Regions from separate parts of the Gluconacetobacter diazotrophicus PA1 5 genome, predicted to be linked through region 2. Evidence: riboswitches for the same ligand, from Rfam matches in the RefSeq annotation. Region 2 holds a riboswitch; the other holds the start of a gene.
What was found. Region 2 has a riboswitch for S-adenosylmethionine ahead of GDI_RS11575 (threonine aldolase family protein). Riboswitches for the same ligand answer to the same signal wherever they lie in the genome.
Positions count from the first base shown of each region.

Region 1: it holds a riboswitch for S-adenosylmethionine, as region 2 does, so the genes downstream of both, metZ (O-succinylhomoserine sulfhydrylase) here and GDI_RS11575 (threonine aldolase family protein) in region 2, are expected to answer to the same signal.

Region 1 covers NC_010125.1:788,746-800,193, reverse strand. Annotated here, with positions in the region: gene GDI_RS03725 (purine nucleoside permease) at 1-432, opposite strand, end outside; gene GDI_RS03720 (adenosine deaminase family protein) at 429-2,024, opposite strand; gene GDI_RS03715 (DUF1653 domain-containing protein) at 2,073-2,279, opposite strand; gene GDI_RS03710 (hypothetical protein) at 2,360-2,932, shown strand; tRNA gene GDI_RS03705 (tRNA-Gly) at 2,965-3,038, opposite strand; SAM riboswitch at 3,172-3,252, shown strand; gene metZ (O-succinylhomoserine sulfhydrylase) at 3,376-4,578, shown strand; gene apaG (Co2+/Mg2+ efflux protein ApaG) at 4,597-5,073, shown strand; gene folE (GTP cyclohydrolase I FolE) at 5,111-5,728, shown strand; gene GDI_RS03685 (POTRA domain-containing protein) at 5,780-6,409, opposite strand; gene GDI_RS19625 (hypothetical protein) at 6,512-6,688, opposite strand; gene GDI_RS03680 (hydrogen peroxide-inducible genes activator) at 6,852-7,799, opposite strand; gene ahpC (alkyl hydroperoxide reductase subunit C) at 7,929-8,492, shown strand; gene ahpF (alkyl hydroperoxide reductase subunit F) at 8,562-10,118, shown strand; gene GDI_RS03665 (DJ-1/PfpI family protein) at 10,193-10,774, opposite strand; gene moaB (molybdenum cofactor biosynthesis protein B) at 10,801-11,349, opposite strand.
Region 2 covers NC_010125.1:2,505,242-2,516,689, reverse strand. Annotated here, with positions in the region: gene GDI_RS11585 (PhzF family phenazine biosynthesis protein) at 1-476, shown strand, start outside; gene GDI_RS11580 (LysE family translocator) at 487-1,110, opposite strand; gene GDI_RS11575 (threonine aldolase family protein) at 1,107-2,147, opposite strand; SAM-I-IV-variant riboswitch at 2,205-2,311, opposite strand; gene GDI_RS20620 (hypothetical protein) at 2,370-2,783, opposite strand; partial or broken gene GDI_RS11565 (IS481-like element ISGdi9 family transposase) at 2,755-3,742, opposite strand; gene istA (IS21-like element ISGdi17 family transposase) at 3,958-5,481, shown strand; gene istB (IS21-like element ISGdi17 family helper ATPase IstB) at 5,471-6,250, shown strand; gene GDI_RS11550 (D-amino acid dehydrogenase) at 6,387-7,640, opposite strand; gene alr (alanine racemase) at 7,660-8,811, opposite strand; gene GDI_RS11540 (Lrp/AsnC family transcriptional regulator) at 8,999-9,442, shown strand; gene GDI_RS11535 (CHAD domain-containing protein) at 9,488-10,447, shown strand; gene GDI_RS11530 (hypothetical protein) at 10,583-10,792, shown strand; gene GDI_RS11525 (DUF1330 domain-containing protein) at 10,815-11,102, opposite strand; gene gloA2 (SMU1112c/YaeR family gloxylase I-like metalloprotein) at 11,126-11,448, opposite strand, start outside.

The sequences.
Region 1 (11,448 bases), 1.7 Mb from region 2:
GCCATTGATCACGCGCGGGGCCCAGACGGCCGATCCGGCCGAACCGAAATTCGGGTCGATCCCGGCAATGCCGGCCAGTACGAAATACGCATGGCGCAGGTCGAAACGCGGGTCGAGGACCAGCGCCGTGATGGAAGAGGCCATATGTTCCGGCCCCTCGCCGCTGGCGATGCCCAGTACCTGAAGGTCGGGATTGTAGCGCATCACCCCGTGCCAGGTGCCTGGTGCGGGCAGGACCTGCGGCAGGGGCAGCTTCTCCACCCAGGTCTGGAATTCGCCGGGGACGTCGCCGGTATCGTTGCCGACCTCGAACGTGGTGACGACGACGACGCGCACCGGAATTCGTGCCGCCTGGGCCGTGCCCGCCCCGGCCATGCCCAGCAGCAGGGCAAGGCAGGAGACCATCCATGTGGGTCGGCCGATCATGATCATCCGTTTCCTTTCTGGCGGCGGGGTGCGGCGCCCGCGCCGGCATCGCGGATCATCCCGGCCTCGAAGTCATGCAGCCGGGCCTCCAGCGTCCATTGCAGCCGTGCCTTCTCGCTGCCGGCCAGCACGTCGTGGCAGGCACCCGCGGCGGGTGCGGGGCCGGGCGGCACCGCGGCGCAGGCCGCCACCATGCGGTAGGGCGCGGTCTGCCGCCACAGGCTGTCCCCCGGGACGAAGGCATATTCCAGCCCGCTGCGCGACAGGTCGCGCAGCGCGGCGTAGTCGAGCGCATAGGTCGTCGCCGCGCGGTCATATTCCCGGGTCAGGTCGATGCGCGACACGCCCTCGTCATCCGTGGACAGCGCGACCGGCACCCCGGCGGCGCGATAGGCGCGGAAGGGATGGGCCGCGCCGGCCACGCCGAGAATGACGTCGTTGCTGGTCAGGTTGATTTCCACCATCACGCGGCGACGCGCCATTTCGGCCATCAGCCCATCGGAATCGTCTTCATGCAGGATGTCCACCCCGTGGCCGATCCGGCGGGCGCCGGCGATTTCCACCGCCTGTCGGATATGGGTGCGCAGCCCCTCGGGCGGGACCAGGCCGGGCGCCAGTTCCCCGGCATGCAGCGACAGCTTCACCTGCGGATCGCGCCGGGCCAGCCAGCCGAACATGCGCATATGCAGCCCGTAGTCGCGCATGGCGATGGCGTTGTCTTCCGGCGCCACGATGTTCACGCCGACGAAGCGGGGATCGGCCTTGACCAGCGCATAGCCGAAATCAAGCTGCGGAAAGACCATGGCCGGGGGCATGGTGCGGATGGTCTGGTACAGATAGCGCACGACGACCGAGCAGCCGGGGCGGGCCTGGTCCGTGCCGCACTGCAGGACGGCATGCATGCGCGCCTCCATCGCATCGACCTCCTGCCGTGCCGCCGCGACCAGGGCGGGCAGCGCCGGGGCGATGGCGCGATCGACGTCGGCGAACCCGTCGCCCTGCAAGGGAAGGTGTGTGCCCAGTCCCGCGACCGGGCCGAGCTGCGGCGACACCATCAGTTCCAGGTACAGGACGTGATCGCCCGCCGCGTGCGTCACGGCTTCGGCCAGCATGTCGCCGCCATGGGTCATCTGTACCGGCATGAACCGGTCGAAGGTCGCGAAGAAATGGTCATGCCCGGACCGGTCGGTCGCGGTCGGCACGAAATCGCGCATCGACAGCGCGTCGATCATGTCGGCCCGGTCGTCGGGACGGGCGGCCAGGTCGGCGGCGCGGACCCGGCCCGAGACCGGCGCGGGGCCGCAATTGCCCGGCAGGATGCGCCCCAGCGCGGGCGAGACGCACAGCCCGTCCTGCGCCGCCCAGTCCAGCATGCTCTCGGCATAGACCGCGCCCGCCAGATGGTTGTGCAGGTCGGCGCCCTTCGGCATGGCGCGCAGCACGTCGTCCAGCCGCGCCGGATCGGTCCGGATGCGGTCGAAGGCAGCCGAGGCGGCGTCGGGCTGGACCGGTGCGGCCCGGGACGCGGCCACCCCGGGCGTGATCAGTGAAACGGCCAGGCCGGCGGCCAGGGCGCAGACGGGAACGAGTCGGACCATGCGGCGATGGTGCGGTGACCGATTCCAAAACGCAACAGCCGCCACATGTCAGGACAGGGGGCTGAAGCGGGGAACGCCATCGACGTCCTCGACCCACATGGCCAGGGGCCGGACCCAGTAATCGCCACGGGCCTCGCTGCGATAGGTCACCAGCCATTCCTCGGTTTCCGAGTGCCGGCCGACGCAGATCAGCGTGTACAGGCCGCCCTTGTAATGCCGATACAGGCCCGGCCGTGTCCTTTCGGTCTCGTTCATGCGTTACTACCCTTGTCCTGCCCGGATTCGGCTCCGGGACCCCGAGCCAGCGCCCACGCGAACCGACGGAACCTCATCGCATGAACCGCCCGCCTCGTCATATCCTGCCCCTTCTCCTGCCGGTCATCATGCCGATGCTGGCGCTCGGCCCCGCGCGGGGCGCCGCGCCACGTCACCCGTCGCATCCCGCCACGATGGGCGGCCCCGTCACGCTGACGCAACAGCCGGACAGCGTGCTGGACCGGGCGGCGCGGCTGCTGAACGCGGGCGACCTGGCGGCGGCGGCCCGGCGCGGGAATACGCCCGTGGTGCTGGTCGGGTCGGCCCCCCTGTCGACCCGGGCGGGGGACAGCGCGCTGTTCGTGCAGTTGCAGTCGGCCGACCTGTGCGGATCGGCGGGCTGTTCGACGTCGGTCTATCTGCGCAAGGACAAGCAGGACTGGATCAAGGTCCTGGATTCGGTCAGCGGCCCGGTTTCGCTGTCGCGCCGCACGCATGGCGGGATGCACGACCTGATCATCAACGGGACCGATCGCTGGGTGTGGAACGGCACGACCTATCGCGACACCATGCCCGCCCCGCCCGCCGACGATCTGCGCCAGTCGATCGAACACTACCAGGCCCAGCACCACAAGGCACCGCCGCCGCAGTAACGGGGCCGACACAGGAAAGACGGGGGAGTGCGTGGAGCGGGTGAAGGGAATCGAACCCTCGTATGCAGCTTGGGAAGCTGCCGTTCTACCATTGAACTACACCCGCGGCGCAGCGGCCCCTATAGCCCAGCGAGCCGGACGATGCAATCCGTTCCGCCGCCGTCGACCGCGCGGGGCGGCGATGGTTGACGAGCGGCGCCCCGATCCGCGATAACCCTGTCGTCCGGCGGGCCTGGGGTTCGGCGGGCCCTCGTGATTTGGATCGGCCGGCTTGCGACGAGGTTAAACAGACGCGCTAAAGAGGCCTGACTTCCGCCAGAATCCGCGGGCGTCACGGTTTCCACGGTCGGATTTTCGCGTCGGGACGCGGGGCCGCCGGATCGGTTCGACACCGGATGCCCCGAGGCCCGGCCTTTCTGACGATTCTGTTCCGGGAGCTCATGATGAGCAACGATTCGACCGACCGAGCCTACCGCCCCGCGACCCGCCTGCTGCATTCCGGCGTCGAGCGCACCCCGTTCGGCGAGACGAGCGAGGCGATGTTCCTGACATCGGGCTTCGTCTACGACAATGCCGAACAGGCCGAGGCGACCTTCACCGGCGACGTGACGCATTATCAGTACAGCCGGTTCGGCAACCCCACCGTCGAGGCGCTGGAGAAGCGCCTGGCGGACCTGGAAGGGGCCGAGGCCTGCATCGCGACCTCGACGGGCATGGGGGCGGTGTCGTCCGCGCTGCTGTCGCACGTCAAGGCCGGGGACCGGGTGGTGGCGTCGCGCGCGCTGTTCGGGTCGTGCCACTGGATCGTCGCCAACCTGCTGCCGCGCTACGGGGTGGAAACGGTGTTCGTGGACGGGGGCGACATGGACGCGTGGGCGGAAGCCCTGGCGCGGCCCACGGCGGCGGTCCTGCTGGAAAGCCCGTCGAACCCGATGCTGGACATCCTGGACATCCGCGCCATTTCCGACCTGGCGCACTGGGCCGGAGCCCTGGTGGTGGTCGACAATGTTTTCGCGACCCCGCTGCTGCAGAAGCCGCTGGAACTGGGGGCGGATGTCGTCGTGTATTCCTGCACCAAGCATATCGACGGCCAGGGGCGCGTCCTGGGCGGCGCGGTGCTGGGCCGCAAGGACTGGATCACCGATACCCTGCAGCCCTTCACCCCGCATACCGGCGACGCCCTGTCGCCGTTCAATGCCTGGGTGATGCTGAAGGGGCTGGAGACGCTGGCCCTGCGCGTCCGGGCAATGACCGACAACGCCGCCGCCGTCGCCGATCACCTGGCCGGCGCCGAGGGGGTGACGCGGGTGTTCTATCCCGACCGGCCCGACCATCCGCAATACGCGCTGGCGCAGGCGCAGATGAGCGGCGCCTCCACCCTGGTCGCCTTCGAGGTCGCGGGCGGCAAGGCGGGCGCCTTCGCCTTCATGAACGCGTTGCGGCTGATCGCGATTTCCAACAATCTGGGTGATGCGCGATCGATGGTGACGCACCCGGCCACCACCACGCACATGAAGATCGGCGCCGAGGAACGGGCACGACTGGGCATCACCGACGGCGTGATCCGCTTTTCGGTGGGTCTGGAAGACAGCGCCGATCTGAAGGATGATCTGGATCGCGGGCTGGCCGCCCTTCGGTCACGCTGACGCAGGCAGGAACGCGCCATGGCCCAAGACAGACCGCCGCCCCCCGGACTGGACCCCGACCCGGACGCCGCCCTGGCCGAGGCCATGGACGGCGCCCCGTGCTACGAGGCGACGACCGGCGCGATCCGCGTGGTCGTCCGGGCCTTCTGGCTGGACGACCAGTCCCAGCCGGAGGAACACCGCTTCACCTGGGCCTATCGCATCCGGATCGAGAACCACGGCAGCGACACGGTCCAGTTGCTGCGCCGCACATGGGAAATCACCGACGCCACCGGCCGGGTGGAACATGTCCATGGTGACGGCGTGGTCGGCGAACAGCCGGTGCTGGAGCCCGGCCAGGCCTTCGAATACACATCCGGCGCGGCGTTGCAGACGCCCACCGGCTTCATGCGCGGGCAGTTCCACATGATCCGCCCGCAGGCGCACCAGCAGTTCGACGTGCGGATTCCGCCGTTCAGCCTGGATTGCCCGTACCACCCCGCCATCATTCATTAAGGGCGCCGCTCCGGCACGCCCCCAGCAAGACAGGCTCATGACCCCCACCGACACGGTTCCCCTGCCCCGTCCCTCTCGCGAGGAGGCGGAAGACGCGATCCGCACCCTGCTACGCTGGGCGGGCGAAGATCCCGCCCGCGAAGGGCTGCTCGATACGCCGGGCCGCGTAGTGCGGTCGTACGAGGAATTCTTCCAGGGCTATGCCGAGGACCCGTCCGAAATCCTGTCGCGCACCTTCTCGGAAGTCGATGACTACGACGAGATCGTGCTGCTGCGCGACATCCGTTTCGAAAGCCATTGCGAGCACCACATGGTGCCGATCATCGGCGTCGCGCATGTCGCCTACCTGCCCGGCAAGCGGGTGGTGGGGATTTCGAAACTGGCGCGGGTGGTCGAGGCCTTTTCCCGCCGGCTGCAGATCCAGGAACGCCTGACGGCGCAGATCGCCAATACGATCAACGATGTGCTGCAACCGCATGGCGTCGCGGTGATCCTGGAGGCCGGGCACCAATGCATGACCACGCGCGGGGTGCATCGGCCCGGCGTATCGATGGTGACCAGCCGCATGCTGGGGGTATTCCGCACCAATTCGGATACGCGGCGCGAACTGATGGCGATGCTGAACCGGCCTTCGGCCGCCACCACCCATATATAACCGCCCGTTCGACCGGGTGGGTGGTCCCCGCCGGTGGCGGGGACCTTCGGGTCAGTCGCCCGCCTTTTCGTTGATCTGATAGGTCAGGGTCACGTGGCTGTCGCCCGGCTTCTGGGCCGGCACGACCTGGACCGACGCGCTGATATCACGCTTCTGGTACAGCTTCTGGACGGCTTCCTGATCGGCGGCCATCGTGGCCTGGGTGATCGCCGAACCCGGACGCAGGGCCGTCGCCGCCGTCAGGTCGGCGGTGGAAACCTTCTTGTTGCCCTCGAAGACGATCTTGTCGACGACCAGGCCGACATGGGTTTCGGTTTCGGTTCCCGGGGCCTGTTCCTCGATGACCCACTGGACATAGACCGCCTTGCCCGCGAATTTCGTCCTGCCGCCCAGTTTCAGGCCGACATTCTTCTTCTGGTAGACGGCCATGACGTCCTGCATGGCGGCTGCGATCTGGTTGCGGGTGACGGTGTCCCCCACATGGAAGGGAACGGCGGCCAGGATGTCCTCCGTCGAGACCTGCTTGTTGCCGGTCACGACCACCGATTTCAGCTTCAGCGGGTCATTGGGCCCCGGCGCGGCGGCGAACGCCACGTCGTGCAGGGCGGGCACCGAGGCGAAGCCGGTGGCCAGGGCAACGGCCAGCGCCGAGCGGGCCATGATATGACGGATGGTGCGCAAAATGGAATTCTCCCATGACACGGGCCGGCGGCGTGCGCGCCGACCCCCTGCCCCCATGATGCACACCTTCCGGGCAATGCCAATGATGGCCGCGGCCCGGTTCTAGAAGAGCGCCCGGTCGGGGATCGTGGCGACGTTGCCGGCAAGGCCGGCATCATATCCGGCCGGACCGTGCCCGTCGGACTGCGGCAGGCCGGAGCCCGCACAGGCGGACAGTGCCAGGGCGGACGAGATCGCGACGGCGATCGCGGTCGCGGAAGTCTTTGTGGATTTCATCATGTTTCGTATCCTTTCCTGATGAGGCACCTGAAACGGGATACGGATTTCCGAGACGGCCGGGAAACAGATAGTATCGAATTCCGTGATAGGAACACCCGATAACAGGTTTCCTTTTCCACAATGGAATCGATAAAATATCGTCAGGGACGCGGCACGTCGCGACCTATGCTTCCGGCCCGTCCTGGCACGGGCGGCACCCTTCGGGAACGTGCCGGCGCAGGAAATCGCCAAGCTCGGCAAAGGCCGGCCCGCGCGGGTCCGATTTGCGCCAGACGGCGCCGATCGTCCGGCTGGCATCCGCCAGGGGCCTGACGGCGATGAGGCCGCGCCATTCGCCGCGATTGCGCAGCGCCAGATGGGGGATCAGGGAATGGCCCTCGCCGGCGCCGATCATGTGCCAGAGCATTTCCAGGCTGGTCGCAAGCCGCTGCCGCGCGCGCGCCTGCGTCGGCAGGCCGCACAGCGCAAGCGCCTGGTCGCGCAGGCAGTGACCGTCTTCGAGCAGCAGGAGTTCGGGCCCGTCCAGGTCACGCGTCGCCAGCGACCGCTTGCGGGAAAGCGGATGGCCGGACGGAACGGCGGCGACGAACGGTTCCTCGAAAAGGGCGCAATCCATGAACGATTTTTCCGAAACCGGCAGCGCCGCGAATACAAGGTCGAGCTCGTCCTGCTGCAACTTCGCCAGGAGTGGTCCGGTCAGGCCGTCCGTCACCTGCAGCCTGAGATCAGGATAGCTCTTGCGCAGCAGCGGCAGCATGCTGGGAATGTAGTAGGGCCCCAGCGTCGCGATCACGCCGATGCGCAGGATTCCGTTCAGCGGCCCGGACTGCATGTGCGCCGCCTCCAGCATCATCCGGGCGGCGGTCACGACATCCCTTGCCCGTTCCAGGAGCCGTATACCTTCCGGTGTCGGCTTCACATGCCGTCGCGTACGTTCGAACAAGACGACGCCCAGGAGATTTTCCAGCTTGCGGATCTGCTCGGACAGCCCCGCCTGGCTGACGCCACATCGTTCGGCGGCGCGGGAGAAGTTTCGCAGATCATCGACGGCCACGGCATATTCGATGTCGCGCAGCGACAGGCCAGACAGGGGAGTGTAGGTCTTTTCCATAAGTACGATCGCTCAATCCAATCCCATAAAATGGTTTTACCTATAATTCCCATCGGGACAAACGATTTCCGCCCGAGGGAAATTTGTCGGACACCCGTTCTGTCATCAACGCACAGAAGGACAGAACTTATGACGACGATAAACTCCGAACTGAAGTCATTCAGCACCGATGCCTTCCATAACGGCGAATTTATCAAGGTATCGGACCAGGATGTGAGGGGAAAATGGGCCGTCTTTTTCTTCTATCCGGCGGATTTCACCTTCGTCTGCCCGACAGAACTGGAAGATATGGCCGATCATTACGCCACTTTCCAGGATCTGGGCGTCGAGATCTACGCCGTTTCCACCGACAAGCATTTCACGCACAAGGCCTGGCATGACACGTCGCCGGCGATCGGCAAGATCCGCTACGTCATGCTTGGCGACCCCACGGGCGCGATCTCCCGCAATTTCGGCGTGCTGGTCGAGGACGCCGGCGTCGCGAACCGCGGCACCTTCCTGATCGATCCGCAGGGGCGGGTGCAATATATGGAAATCACCGCCGAAGGCGTCGGCCGGACGGCCGAAAGCCTGATCGACAAGATCAAGGCCGCCCAATACATCGCTGCTCATCCCGGCGAAGTCTGCCCCGCCAAGTGGAAGGAGGACGGCGCGACCCTGACCCCGTCCCTGGATCTGATCGGCAAGATCTGACCCCAGCCACAGGCCCGGCCCATGCGGCCGGGCAACCGCCCCACTTCACTGGAATACGGAATCCTCCCGATGCTGCAGGATACGATCAAGTCACAACTCAAGGACCATTTCGCCAATCTTGCACATCCGATCGTGCTCGAAGCCTCGCTCGACGACAGCGCTCCGGCCCGGGACATGGCGGCATTGCTGCACGAGATCGCCGCGCTTTCCGGCAAGATTCGCGTCTCGACGGACGGCGTGGCGTCGCGGCGCCCATCCTTCGTAATTCGGCGCGAGGACGCAGCGGGCAGCGTGGCGTTCGCCGCCATTCCCATGGGACATGAATTCACCTCGCTGGTTCTGGCGCTGTTGCAGGTCGGGGGTCATGCGCCGAAACTGCCGGACGACGTTACGGCCCAGATCAGGTCGCTGAGCGGCACGTATCGTTTCGAAACCTATGTTTCGCTGTCCTGCCAGAACTGCCCGGATGTCGTGCAGGCGCTCAATGCGATGAGCGTGCTGAACCCGAACATCAGCAACATCACGATCGACGGCGCGCTGTACCAGCGTGAGGTCGAAGACAAGAACATCATGTCCGTCCCCCAGGTGTACCTGAACGGACAGCCCTTCGGGTCCGGCCGCATGGGTGTCGCGGAGATCCTGGCGAAGCTGGATGCCGACGCACCGAAACGGATCGCGGAACGGCTGAAGGATCTTGCCCCGTTCGACATCCTGGTCGTGGGCGCGGGTCCGGCCGGGTCGGCGGCGGCGGTCTATGCGGCGCGCAAGGGGCTGCGTACCGGCCTGATCGCCGAGCGGTTCGGCGGCCAGGTGATGGACACCGCCGGCATCGAGAATTTCATCTCGGTCAGGGAAACGGAGGGGCCGAAGCTGGCCGCCGCGCTGGAGGCGCATGTGCGCCAATACGACGTGGAGGTCATTTCCGCGCAACGGGTGCGGGAGTTGCATGCCGCAGCACAGCCCGGCGCCCTCCACCACGTCGTGCTGGAGAGCGGGGCGAGCCTGCGGGCGCGCACGATCATTCTTGCAACCGGAGCGCACTGGAGACATCTCAACGTCCCCGGCGAGGAGGAGTATCGCACCCGTGGGGTGGCCTACTGCCCGCACTGTGACGGTCCTTTCTTCAAGGGAAAGCCGGTCGCGGTCGCCGGAGGGGGCAATAGCGGCGTCGAAGCCGCGATCGACCTCGCCGGGATCAGTTCCCACGTGACGCTGCTGGAGCGCGACCCGGCGCTGCGGGCGGACAGGCTCCTGCAGGACAAGCTTCGCAGCCTGTCCAATGTCAGCATCATGACGAATGCCGTGATCACTAAGGTCGAAGGCAACGGCACGAAGATGACGGGCCTGACCGTTCAGGACGGCAGCGGAACCGCGCGGTATCTGGACGTCGACGGCGTATTCGTCCAGATCGGACTGCTTCCCAATACCGATTGGCTTCGCGGCACGATCGAGCGTACGGCGTTCGGCGAAATTATCGTCGATGGCCGGGGCATGACGTCGATTCCCGGAATCTTCGCGGCGGGCGATGCGACGACCACGCCGTACAAGCAGATCGTCATCGCGATCGGGGACGGGGCCAAGGCCGCGCTGGCCGCGTTCGACTACCTTATCCGCCTGCCCGGCTGACCGCCTGGTCCAGAACGTCGTCGGCCGTGACCGAACGTGACGAGGTGGAATCGCCTCGTCACGATCCATCCTTCTTATCCGGGGAGTTTGACGGTGACACCCAGCAGCGTGATGAACTGGGCCAGCCAGCGGGGATGGGCCGGCCAGGCCGGCGCGCTGACCAGCAATCCGTCGGTCACCGCGTCATCGATCGCGATATCGGCATAGACGCCGCCGGCCAGCTCGATTTCGGGCCGGCAGGCGGGATAGGCCGAGACGGTGCGCCCGCTGATGACCCGGGCAGCGGCGAGCAACTGGCCGCCATGGCAGATGGCGGCGACCGGCCGGTCGGAGAAAGCACGGACCAGGGCGATGACCTGCGGGTCCAGGCGCAGATATTCCGGGGCGCGGCCGCCCGGGACCACCAGCCCCGCATAGTCCGCCGCGTTCACCTGCTCGAAATCCGCCGTCAGGGTAAAGCGGTGGCCGGGCTTTTCGCTGTAGGTCTGCGCCCCTTCGAAATCATGGATCGCGGTCAGGACGTAATCGCCCGCCCGCTTGCCCGGGCAGACCGCATCGACCGTGAAGCCCAGCATCGTCAGGGCCTGGTACGGCACCATGATTTCGTAATCTTCGACGTAATCGCCCGCCAGCAGAAGCAGCTTCTTGCCAGTCATCGCATTGCCAGTCATCGCATGACCTTTCAATCGTGAGCGGGTTCCAGATGCTCCCGCAGGCGGGGCATCAGTTCCACGAAATTGCAGGGGCGGTGGCGGCTGTCCAACTGCCAGACCAGGATGTCGTCCCACCCGTCCTTCACCGCGCCGGACGACCCCGGCAGCGCGAACAGGTAAGTGCCGTTGGCGACCCCGGCCAGGGCGCGCGACTGGATCGTCGACGTCCCGATCTTCTGGTACGACAGCATGCGGAACAGTTCACCGAAGCCCTCGATCCGCTTTTCCAGCACCCGTTCGAAGGCTTCGGGCGTCACGTCGCGGCCCGTGACGCCGGTGCCGCCGGTGGAAATGACCGCGTCGATCGCGGGATCGGCGATCCAGCCCGCCAGACGGGCCGCGATGCGGTCGGCATCGTCCGGTTCGATGGCGCGGTCGGCCAGGTGATGGCCGGCGGCAGCGATACGCTGCACGAGCAGGGCGCCGGAGGTGTCGGTTTCCAATACGCGCGTATCGGAAACCGTCAGCACCGCGATACGGACTGGCAGGAACGGTCGGGTGGGATCGAGTCTGGACATGGCATCCATGTTCCCCACCACCGATACTGCCGTCAACGCTCTTCACGCCCGGCAGGAAACATGTGGGCGAAGCCTGCCTGGAAACGTGGTCTGGTGAGC
Region 2 (11,448 bases):
CCGGACCGGTCGGGGCGGAGGTGCTGGCGGCGGTGACGCGCGGGCTGAACCTGCCGCCCGATGCGGTCGTGGCGTCGAACTGGGTGGATAACGGCCCCGGCTGGGTGGCCGTCATGCTGCGCGGCCGGGCGGACGTGCTGGCGGTCCGGCCGGATTTCCGCGCGCTGGGGGACCTGCAGGTCGGCATCGTGGCCCCGTGGGACAAGGCGGTGGACGGTGACGGCGCGCAGTTCGAGGTCCGGGGGATCTGCGGCGGCGTGGACGGGTTCGAGGACCCCGTGACCGGCAGCCTGAATGCCGGCCTCGCGATCTGGATGATCGGCAGCGGGCTGGCGCCGCCGGCCTATGTCGCCAGCCAGGGGGCGGCGCTGGGCCGTATGGGGCGTGTTACGGTGACCCGGATCGGGTCCGATATCTGGATCGGCGGCGAAACGGTGACTCGTATCGAAGGGCGGGTGACGATCCCGGATCTATGACGGGCCCGTTCTATTTCGGATCGTGCAGCAGCAGCGCGAAGCCGAACAGGATGAACAGCGCGCCACTGAACCGCTGCACGCGCCGCCGCCACACGGCGCGGGTCAGCACGACGGCCAGGCGTGCGCCGCTGCTGGCATAGATCAGATACCACAGCGTCTCGACCACGGCCGAGGTCGCGACCAGCAGCCCGTATTGCGGGGCCTGCGGCGCCGTGGGGTTGATGAATTGCGGCAGGAACGATGCCGCGAAGATGATGGCCTTGGGGTTGCTGGCCCCGACCAGGAAGGACGTGCCCAGCGTGGAATGCCACGCCAGGGGAACGGCCGCGTCCGGCCCCGCCGGGGCCGACCCGCGATCCAGCCAGGCCCGCACGCCCATCTGGACCAGATAGAACGCGCCGGCGAATTTCAGGACCCTGAACAGGGTGGGCGACGCCGTCAGCACGGCGCTGAGTCCCAATGCCGATGCGCCCATCAGCGCGACCAGCGCCAGCAGGCATCCGACCATGCCCGGCACGGTCCGCCAGATGCCGTTTCGGACGCTGACGGTCATGATGTGCGTCATGTTCGGCCCGGGAATGGCCGACAGCAGGAACACTGCGTTCAGGTAGAGCAGCCAGGATTGCAGCGTCATGCCGGCGTGCGGGTGATGGCGCGCAGGTCCGCCGCCAGCGCGTCGATGCGCGCACGCTCCGAATCCCAGGCGAACATGAAGCGGGCGCTGTCACCGATGAAGGTATAGAACAGCCAGCCGCGCGCCCGCAGCGCCGCGGTCGTCTCGGGGGGCAGCTTCAGGAATACCGCGTTCGCCTCGACGGGAAACTGCACCTCCACCCCCGGCAGGTCCGCGACCTGATCGGCGAAGTGACGGGCGCAGGCATTGGCATGGGCGGCATTCGCGCGCCATGCGCCGGTTTCGAACATCACGGCCCAGGGCGCGGACAGGAAGCGCATCTTGGATGCCAGTTGGCCGGCCTGCTTGCAGCGATAATCGAACCCTTCGGCCAGGGAGCGGTTGAAGAAGATCACCGCCTCGCCGATCGCCATGCCGTTCTTGGTGCCGCCGAAGCTCAGCACGTCCACCCCGGAACGCCACGTCATATCGGCCGGGGTGCAGCCCAGGCTTTCGACGGCATTGGCGAATCGCGCGCCATCCATATGCAGCTTCAGCCCCAGTTCGCGGCAGGTGGCGGCGACGGCGCGGATTTCCTCCAGGCTGTAGACCTGGCCGGTCTCGGTGGGCTGGGTGATGGTGACGGCGCGCGGACGCGGGAAATGGATGTCGGTGCGTCCCCGCGCGAAGCCGCGGATCGTCTCCGGCGTCAGCTTGCCGTTTTCGGTCCGCCCGACCAGGATCTTGGCGCCGTTGGAAAAGAATTCCGGCGCCCCGCATTCGTCGGTTTCGACATGGGCGATGTCGGCGGCGATGATGCTTTCGTACGACTGGCACAGCGCGGCCAGGGCCAGCGAATTGGCGGCCGTGCCGTTGAAGACGAAGAACAGCTCGCAATCGGTCTCGAAGGTCGCGCGAAACGCATCGGCCGCGCGGACCGTCCAGGGATCGTCACCATAGGCCTGGGCGGACCCGCGATTGGCGTCTTCCATCGCACGCAGGGCTTCGGGACAGATACCGGCGTAATTGTCGCTGGCGAACTGCTGCGTCTGGGGCATTGCGGTAAAGGCCTTTCCTCGTCCGATGTCGCGCATCGCGAGGATCATGGCGTGCGGCTGGGGTCCGTTTTTTGCCGGATCGGCCACATCTTCCCGTCACGGGAACGCCACCTTGCTCGGATGCAGGTTGGTGCCGGGGCGTGACCCGACTCTGGATGCGGGCCGGACGATATCGCAGGGTCCCGCCGCCCGCAAGTCGTGTGCCAGGAGGCTGGCGGAACCTTAAAAGCCGGCTTCCCCCATCAGCAGCGAGACCGTCTTGCGATAGACGCGTGCCAGCAATGACACGGGCCGGCACTGGATGATCGCGACGCCGGGCTGGCGCAGGGCCGCGCCGCCGGCCCCGTGTCCCGGCGTTTCCTGATCCGGCACCAGGATGACGCGATAGATCGCGCTGTCGGGAATCAGGCGCCCCGCCTCGTCCTTGCGGGCCTGGACATGGCCGCCATAGACCGACGCGGCCTCGGGCGAATCCAGTTCCCGGATCGAGGCCGCCGAGATCGACGCCACCCGCGCGTCCGTCGCCGGGACGTCCGATCCCGGCGCCCGGAACCAGGCCCGTGCGCCGACGCGCAACTGGTCGATGTCGGCCTCGTCGACATAGGGTGTTTTGTCCCGGGATTTGGTGGTGCGGATTATGTATGAACCGTGATGGTTCTTTTTCCCACTGCTGACAAATGAATTCAATATGGAGTGAGGCCGCGCAGGGTCTTGAGCCTGCGGGCGAAATTGTAGGCGGTAACGAAGTCGGCGAGGTGTTGACGCAACTGGTCATGTGTTTCGTAGTAGAAGCGCTTGACGGTGGCGTCCTTGATCGTGCGGTTCATCCTCTCGACCTGGCCATTCGTCCAGGGATGTCGCGGCTTTGTCAGTCGATGCTCGATATCGAGATCAGCACAGGCCAGTTCAAAAGAGTGGCACCGGAACAGGACACCATCCGCCCGCATGGCCTTGATGTCTTCGGGTGTCCATCCATTGCCGGCCGGATCGGTAAAATGCGTGCCGTTATCGGTCAGCACGGTATGGATGCGGTAGGGAACCGCAGCGGCCAGAGCACGCAGGAAGTCACCGGCAACGCGACGTGTCGCTTTCTCGTGCAATTGGACAAAAGCGAATTTCGAGGTCCGGTCGATCGCCACCAGAAGATAAAGGCGCCCCATTTCAGTGCGGACTTCAGCAATGTCGATGTGAAAATAGCCGATCGGATAACTCTTGAACTTCGACCGTTTTGGTTTGTCGCCTTCGGTCTCGGGCAGGCGGCTGATCCCATGGCGCTGAAAACAACGGTGCAGGGAAGATCGCGTCAGATGCGGGATCGTCGCCTGAAGCGCATAAAGGCAATCATCAAGAGGCAGCAGGGTATGGCGACGGAAGGCCACAACGATCGCTTCTTCTTCGGTCGACAGGATGGTTGAGGATGCGACCTTCGGACCGGTGCGTCGATCCGACGTATCGGTCCGCCCCTTCCATTTGGCGACCGTCTTCGGGTTGATCCCGTAGCGTTTCGCCAGAACCCTCAGGCTCTCTTGACTATGTTGTATCGCTCGACGGACTGCCGCTGTCGTCGTGGCGCTTCCGTGGTGAACCTGGCCCATAGCGCATCCTTCCACTCATGTGAAAATAATGCACCACCAAATCCCGGGACCAAACACATAGGCCTCGATCACCCCGCGCGTATCGGTCACCAGGGTCCCGATCTGTTGATTTCCAGCGAGAACTGACCCTGTAGGGGCGGAAATTTTCATTGAGAATTGACCCGTGTCTGACACTTCCCCGGAGCAACTGTCCGGGGGTTAAAGGAGTGATCAGCATGGAATTGTTGAGTGTGATCCGGCGGTGGCATTACCGGGATCATGTACCGATCCGCGAGATTGAGCGTCGGACGCGATTGTCGCGCAACACGATCCGCAAGTATCTCCGGGCGGAGACGGTTGAGCCGCAGTTCAAGGTTGCCGAGCGTCCGAGCCGGCTGGACCCGTTTGCGGAGAAACTGGCGACCTGGCTTGCTCTGGAGACGTCAAAGTCGCGCAAGCAGCGCCGCACGGGGCGGCGCCTGCATGTGGATCTTGTAGCGCTGGGTTATGACGGATCGTATGGACGGGTTGCGGCCTTTATCCGGAACTGGAAGGCGGAACAGCAAAGGGCGCGGCAGACGACGGGACGCGGCGTGTTCGTTCCGTTGCGCTTTCAACCCGGAGAGGCCTTCCAGTTCGACTGGGGAGAGGACTGGGCGGTGATCGGGGGGCGGCGCGTCAAGCTGCAGGTCGCCCACACCAAGCTGTCCTACAGCCGGGCCTTCATTCTGCGGGCGTATCCGCTCCAGACTCACGAGATGCTGTTCGACGCGCTGACGGAAGCCTTTCGCGTTTTGGGCGGGGTGCCGCGTCGAGGTATTTTTGACAATATGAAAACCGCCGTGGACCGGGTTGGGCCCGGCAAGGTCCGCCAGGTCAATCTGCGTTTTTCGGCCCTGGTGAGCCATTATCTGTTCGAGGCGGAGTTCTGCAATCCGGCAGCGGGTTGGGAGAAAGGTCAAATCGAGAAGACCGTCCAGGACGCCCGGCGGCAGATCTGGCAGGAGATGCCGCATTTTCCTGATCTGGCCTCCCTGAACGTCTGGCTCGAGGCGCGTTGCCGGGAACGTTGGACTATCTTGAGGCATGTCGAATTGCCCGGCAGCCTCGCCGAGGCCCATGCGGCGGAAGTGCCTCACCTGATGGTTCCAGGGCGCCCGTTCGACGGGTTCGTCGAACATACCAAACGGGTTTCGCCGACTTGCCTCGTGCAGTTCGAAAGCAACCGCTACAGTGTGCCCGCCTCTTTTGCCAATCGGCCGGTCAGCCTGCGCGTCTATCCCGACCGGTTGGTGATCGCGGCCGAGGGGCGGATCCTATGCGAACATCCCCGGATCGTCGAGCGGTCCCACGGCGTGCCCGGTCGCACGATCTATGACTGGCGGCATTACTTGGCGGTGCTCCAGCGCAAACCCGGGGCCTTGCGCAATGGCGCGCCCTTCTCTGAATTGCCCGAGGCGTTCCGGACGCTGCAGACGCACCTCCTCCGGCGCACGGGCGGCGACCGGGAAATGGTCGAGATCCTCGCCCTGGTGCTGCAGCATGATGAGCAGGCCGTGCTTTGCGCGGTTGAACTCGCGCTCGAGGAGGGAGTAGCCACCAAGACACACGTCCTCAATACGTTGCATCGTCTGACGGACGCCAAGAAAACAGGAGCACCCAGGCTCGACGCGCCGCAGGCATTGGTGCTCGAACGCGAGCCTCAGGCCGATACCGGACGGTATGACGCCCTGCGCGGGGAGGCCCGTCATGCGTCATGATCCCGCGGCCGGTGCCCTCGTCGTCATGCTGCGCGGCCTGCGGATGTATGGCATGGCCCAGGCCACGGCCGAACTGACCGAACAGGGTGCGCCGGCATTCGAGGCCGCCATCCCCGTCCTCTCCCAGCTTTTGAAGGCGGAACTCGCCGAGCGAGAGGTGCGCTCCATCGCCTATCAAACCAAGACTGCCAGGTTCCCGGCCTACAAAGATTTGGCAGGGTTCGATTTCTCGGCCGCCGAGGTCAACGAGGCCATGGTCCGTCAACTCCATGCCGGGGATTTCATCGACCGTGCCGACAACGTCGTCCTCATTGGTGGACCAGGAACCGGCAAGACCCATCTGGCCACCGCACTTGCCGTGCAGGCGATCGAACATCACCGCAAGAAGATACGGTTCTGGTCCACGGTCGACCTCGTCAACGCCCTCGAACAGGAAAAAACCGCCAATCGCGCAGGACAGATCGCGGAACGTCTCCTGCGCCTCGATCTCGTGATCCTGGACGAACTTGGCTATTTGCCGTTCAGCGCATCAGGCGGTGCCCTGCTGTTCCATCTCCTCAGCCGTCTCTACGAGCGCACCAGCGTCATCATCACCACCAATCTGAGCTTCAGCGAATGGGGCGAAGTCTTCGGTGATCCCAAAATGACGACAGCCCTGCTCGATCGCCTTACCCACCACTGTCATATCCTCGAAACCGGAAATGACAGCTACCGGTTCCGCGCAAGCTCCGCCGCCCCCAGGAACCGGAAGGAAAAGGCAACCGCTTGACCAGCCCATAAAACATAGCAGAGATAACCAAAGGCCGGGTCAGTTCTCGATGAAAACCCAGGGTCAAATCTCAGCAGAAATTAACAGTTCAGGGGCGCGTGGCCTCGGCGTAACCGCCCCTGAACGATCGGGCTCTTCAGCGATACCGGGCCAGCGCCAGGTCTTCATGCGCGATGTCGGGCGTGCGGCCCGACATGATGTCGGCCAGGACCCGGCCCGACCCGCACGCCATGGTCCAACCCAGCGTGCCGTGCCCGGTATTCAGGTACAGGTTGCCGATCTCCGTCCGGCCGACGATGGGCGTGCCGTCGGGGGTCATCGGGCGCAGGCCGGTCCAGAAGGTGGCGGCCGGCACGTCGCCCGCGCCCGCGAACAGGTCGGTCAGGGAATGCTCCAGCGTGGCCCGGCGGGGCGCGCGCAGGCTGGTGCTGAATCCGGCCAGTTCCGCCGTGCCGCCCACGCGGATGCGGTCGCCCAGCCGGGTGATGCCGATCTTGAATGTCTCGTCCATCACCGTGGATACCGGCGCGCGCGCGGCATCCAGGATCGGGGCGGTGATGGAATAGCCCTTGACCGGATAGATCGGCAGGTCCAGCCCCAGCGCCCGCACCATGGCCGGCGAGAAACTGCCCAGCGACAGCACATAGGCATCGGCTTCCAGCATGCCCCGGCTGGTGTCCACGCCGGTGATGCGCCCGCCCTCGCGCCGCAGGGCGCGGATGGTCGTGTCGTACAGGAAGGTCACGCCCCGCTCCGCCGCCATCGCGGCCAGGCGCTGGGTGAACTGGAAGGCGTCGCCGGTTTCATCCCCGGGCAGGCGCAGGCCGCCCACGATCTTCTCCCGCGCCCCGCTCAAGCCGGGTTCGGCATGGATACAGCCGGCGGTGTCCAGCACCTCGTACGGGACCTGGTACTGGTCGAGGACCCGCAGATCGTCGCCGATATGGTCCAGTTGCTTCTGCGTGCGAAAGACCTGCAGCGTTCCCTGCTGGCGGTCGTCGTAGGTGATGCCCGTCGCGGCGCGCAGATCGGCCAGGACGTCGCGGCTGTATTCAGCCAGGCGGACCATCCTTCCCTTGTTGCGGTCATAGGCGGCGGTCGTGCAGTTTTGCAGCATCTGCGCCAGCCAGCGCCATTGGCCGATGTCCGGCATCGGCCAGAAGACGAAGGGCCGGTTCTTCATCATCAGCCAGCGCACGGCTTTCAGCGGCACCCCGGGGCCGGCCCAGGGCGAGGAATAGCCGGGCGAAACCTGCCCGGCATTGGCAAAGCTGGTTTCCAGCCCGGCACCCGGCTGGCGGTCGATGACCGTGACCGAATGGCCAACCTGCGCCAGGTACCAGGCGGAACTCACGCCCACGACGCCGCTGCCGAGAATGATGATCTTCATGGTCCTGTGTGCCGATCTGTCAGGAGGAAAAAGCGTCGGAGCCGCCCGCGACATAGGCGCGGTGATAGCGATGCCCCAGCGATGTCAGGATTTCGTAGCCGATGGTGCCGGCCGCCCGGGCCACGTCGTCGACGCCACGGCGCGGCCCCAGCAGGTCTACCATGGTGCCGGGCCGGGTCAGCGTTTCGGGGGCATCGGTGACGTCGACCGTCATCGAATCCATCGAAATCCGGCCCAGCACCGGCAGTTGCATGTCGCCCAGCCAGGCGCAGCCCCGGGCGGCACCGCTGCGCATGAAACCGTCGGCATAGCCCGTGGCGATCGTCGCGATTCGCCGCATCGCACTGGGGCGGTAGGTCAGGCCGTAACCCACCCCGTCATTCGGGCTGACATGGCGCGTTTGCAGGATTCGTGCCTGCAGGCGTACGACCGGACGCATCGGGTTCGGGGTAGCGGCGTTGGGGGCCACGCCGTACAGCGCCGCACCGGGACGGACCAGATCGAAATGAAAGTCCCGCCCCAGGAAGACACCCGACGAGGCGGCCAGGCTGACCGGCGCGGGGGGCAGCAGGGCGCGCATTCGTACCAGGCGCGCACGCTGACGGGTACTGGCTGGATCGTCCGGGTCGTCCGCGCAGGCCAGGTGGCTGATGACCAGGCGCAGGTCGATCCCGCGCAGGCCGTCCGGGTCCGCCACGATCGCGCGGATCTCGTTCTCGGACAGCCCGAAGCGCGACATCCCGGTATCCAGTTGCAGGATCGACGGCAATGCGCGGCCCGCCTCATGGGCCAACCCGCGCCAGCGCTGGATCTGGTCGACACTGTTCAGGACCGGGATCAGGTCATCATGCAGACAGTCCTTCTCGGCCCCCGGCACGGCGCCATGCAGGACGATGATGCGCGCATCGGCGCTGACATGGCGTCGCAGCGCCATGCCCTCGTCCAGATGCGCGACGAAGAATGTCCGCGCTCCTTCCTCCTGCAGCGCCGGAGCGACCCGGGCCGCCCCCAGCCCATAGGCGTCGGCCTTGACCACCGCAGCGCATTCCGCGCCGGCGGCCAGGTTCCGTACCGTGCGGTAATTGGCCCGGATGGCATCAAGATCGATGGTCAGGGTCGCGCCGGCCCGGGCATGGGGCCATGCGGTATCGGCAATGGGGGGAACAGGCATGAATAGTGCGGGCTCCGCCAGGGAGAGGGAGGGATGGCGTCTGGCCCGACTCTAGGTCAGGATGGCCGGCATTTCCTGCCGAAGGATCGCATGATATGTCGCGGGCGGCCGGACCGCGCATCATCATGCGGCGGAATGGCGAAACATGCCGATTTGGTTGCCGAACCATGATGAACACAGACCCGGAATGATCATGGACAAGACGACCGAGGCGATTCTGCGTTATCTCGGCCAGGACGGACGCATGACCAACGCGGAACTGGCCCAGCGGGTCGGCCTGTCGCCGTCCGCCTGCCTGCGCCGGGTGCGACAACTGGAACAGGACGGTGTGATCCGGGGGTATCGTGCGATCATCGACGACAGGGCGCGCGAGGGCGCCACGACGGTGATCGTCCGCATCAGGCTGGAACGCCAGACCGAGGAATGCCTGCGCCGGTTCGAGGCCCGGGTACGGACCTGCCCGGACGTGCGCGAATGCTACCTGATGACCGGCGACGCCGATTACCTGCTGCACGTCGCGGCCCGCGACGCCGCGGATTACGAGCGTATCCATAACGAGGAACTCTCGCGCCTGCCTGGCGTCGCACAGATCCAGAGCAATTTCACCATCCGGCCGGTGATCCGGAAATAGGGGCTGCCGCCCGAGGGTAGGCGCCGGCGAAGCGGAATGGAGTGCATGATCGTGTCTGACCGGGCGACCGCCACCGTTCCCGACAGCCGCCGCGCCGCGCCGATCGTGCTGGGCCAGGGGGATACGGTGCGGGTGGCGGTGCGGCGGATCGTTGCCACCATCCACGATCACCTGGCTGCCAACCTGCCGGTCGCGATCGACGGGCGCAACGCCGAAGGCGTGCATCAGGTCCGGGTCGCGCTGCGGCGGTTCCGCGCCCTGGCGGGCCTGCTGCGACGCGACACGCCCAATGTGGTACTGGAAGGGGCATCGGCCCATGCGCGGTCGCTGGCCGGGGCGGTGGGCGACGCGCGGAACTGGGACGTGTTCCTGCTGACCACGGTACCTGGATTGGCGGCGCTGACGCAGGTCGATGTCGACGTGGCAGGGGTGGTGACGCCGCTGGCGCAACCTCTGCGCCATGCCGCGTACGGCCAGGTGCAATCAGTCCTGGGCGGCGAGGAAGCCCGGCAATTCCTGCGTCTGCTGGGCCAGATGGGGGACGGAGATGTCTGGCTGGCATCGCTGTCGGCAGCCGGGCAGGAGACGCTGGAAGAGCCCGCCATTGATTTCGCCGTCCGGCACCTGACGCGACTGCACCGCAAGGCACTGCGCAAGGGCCGGGATTTCGCGCTGCTGACGCCCAAAGAGCGGCACGAGGTCAGGCTGGTCCTGAAGAAACTGCGCTATACGGCTGAATTCTTCAACGCGCTGCATATGCCAGGAGGGAAAGCCAAGCCCTATATTCGGCGCCTGGCTGCATTGCAGGACGTGCTGGGAATGGACAGCGACGTGCTGACGACGCGCAGCCTGCTGGCCCGGCTGGGCGAGCATGGCGGGGACGCACTTCAACATACCGTGGGGGCGGTGACGGGTTTCCTCTGCTGCCGCCAGCTTGGCGTACATGGGACGGCCCATAAGAAATGGCGCAAATTCTGCCGCCGTCCCGTGTTCTGGCAGCCCTGACCGCGAACCCAATCCGCCACCGTCATCGAACTGTCATCAGGACTTCACGCATTCGTCGTTGTCACAGGACGGACTGCATGCTCTTGCACGGCTGTTCTCAGCCGTCCCGTCGCTTCAAGCGAAGGAGATCATGTCATGTTCAAATCCGAGATCATCGAAATCGACGGTGTGTTCGTCGGGGTCGTCATTCAGTCCCGTCGCGACGGCGCACGGGTGTTCCGCGCCATCCACGAATGGCTGCGGCCGTTGAACGGTCAGATCATGTCATCCCTGCAGGAAGCCCGGAACGTCGCGACAGGCCTTTTCCGCCGCCAGCGCGTGGGGCTTGCGCCGGTCCTGACCTGACGGTCCGGCTAGGGGCGGCCGATCACCGCCCCTGAACGATCACCGCGCGATAGGACGCGCCCCGCCAGCGGTGCTGTGCGACGGCCTGATAGGGTGGGCTGTCGTACCACGCGCGGGCATCCGCCATGGTCGGAAATTCCACGATCACGACGCCTTCGGGCGCCAGCCCCTCCAGCACGTCCTGAGTGCCATAGGCGGCCAGGATCTTGACGGGATGCCCCTCGAAGGTCGTACCGACTGCCTGCATATAGGTGTCGAGTTCGGCGGCATCGTGGGTCGATTCACGGGTGAAGACGATATAGGCGGCCATGGCCTCTACTCCTTCAGGGGCAGCTACGTTGCCATGGTGCCGGGCGGCGGACCAGCGGGATCTACTTCATACAATTCCAGCGGCAGGTCGTCGGGGTCGGCGAAGAAGGTGAAATCGCGCCCGGTCAGGGCGTCGGTGCGAATCGGCTCGACCACGATTCCGGCCTGCTGCAGGTGTTCGACCGCCGCGTGCAGGTCCCGCACGGCGAAGGCCAGATGCCGCAGGCCGCGCGCCTCGGGACGCGAGGGACGTGGCGGCGGGTCCGGGAAGGAAAACAGTTCGATCTGCGCATGGCCGACGGCCAGGTCGCATTTCCAGGATCGGCGTTCGGCCCGATAGGTCTCGC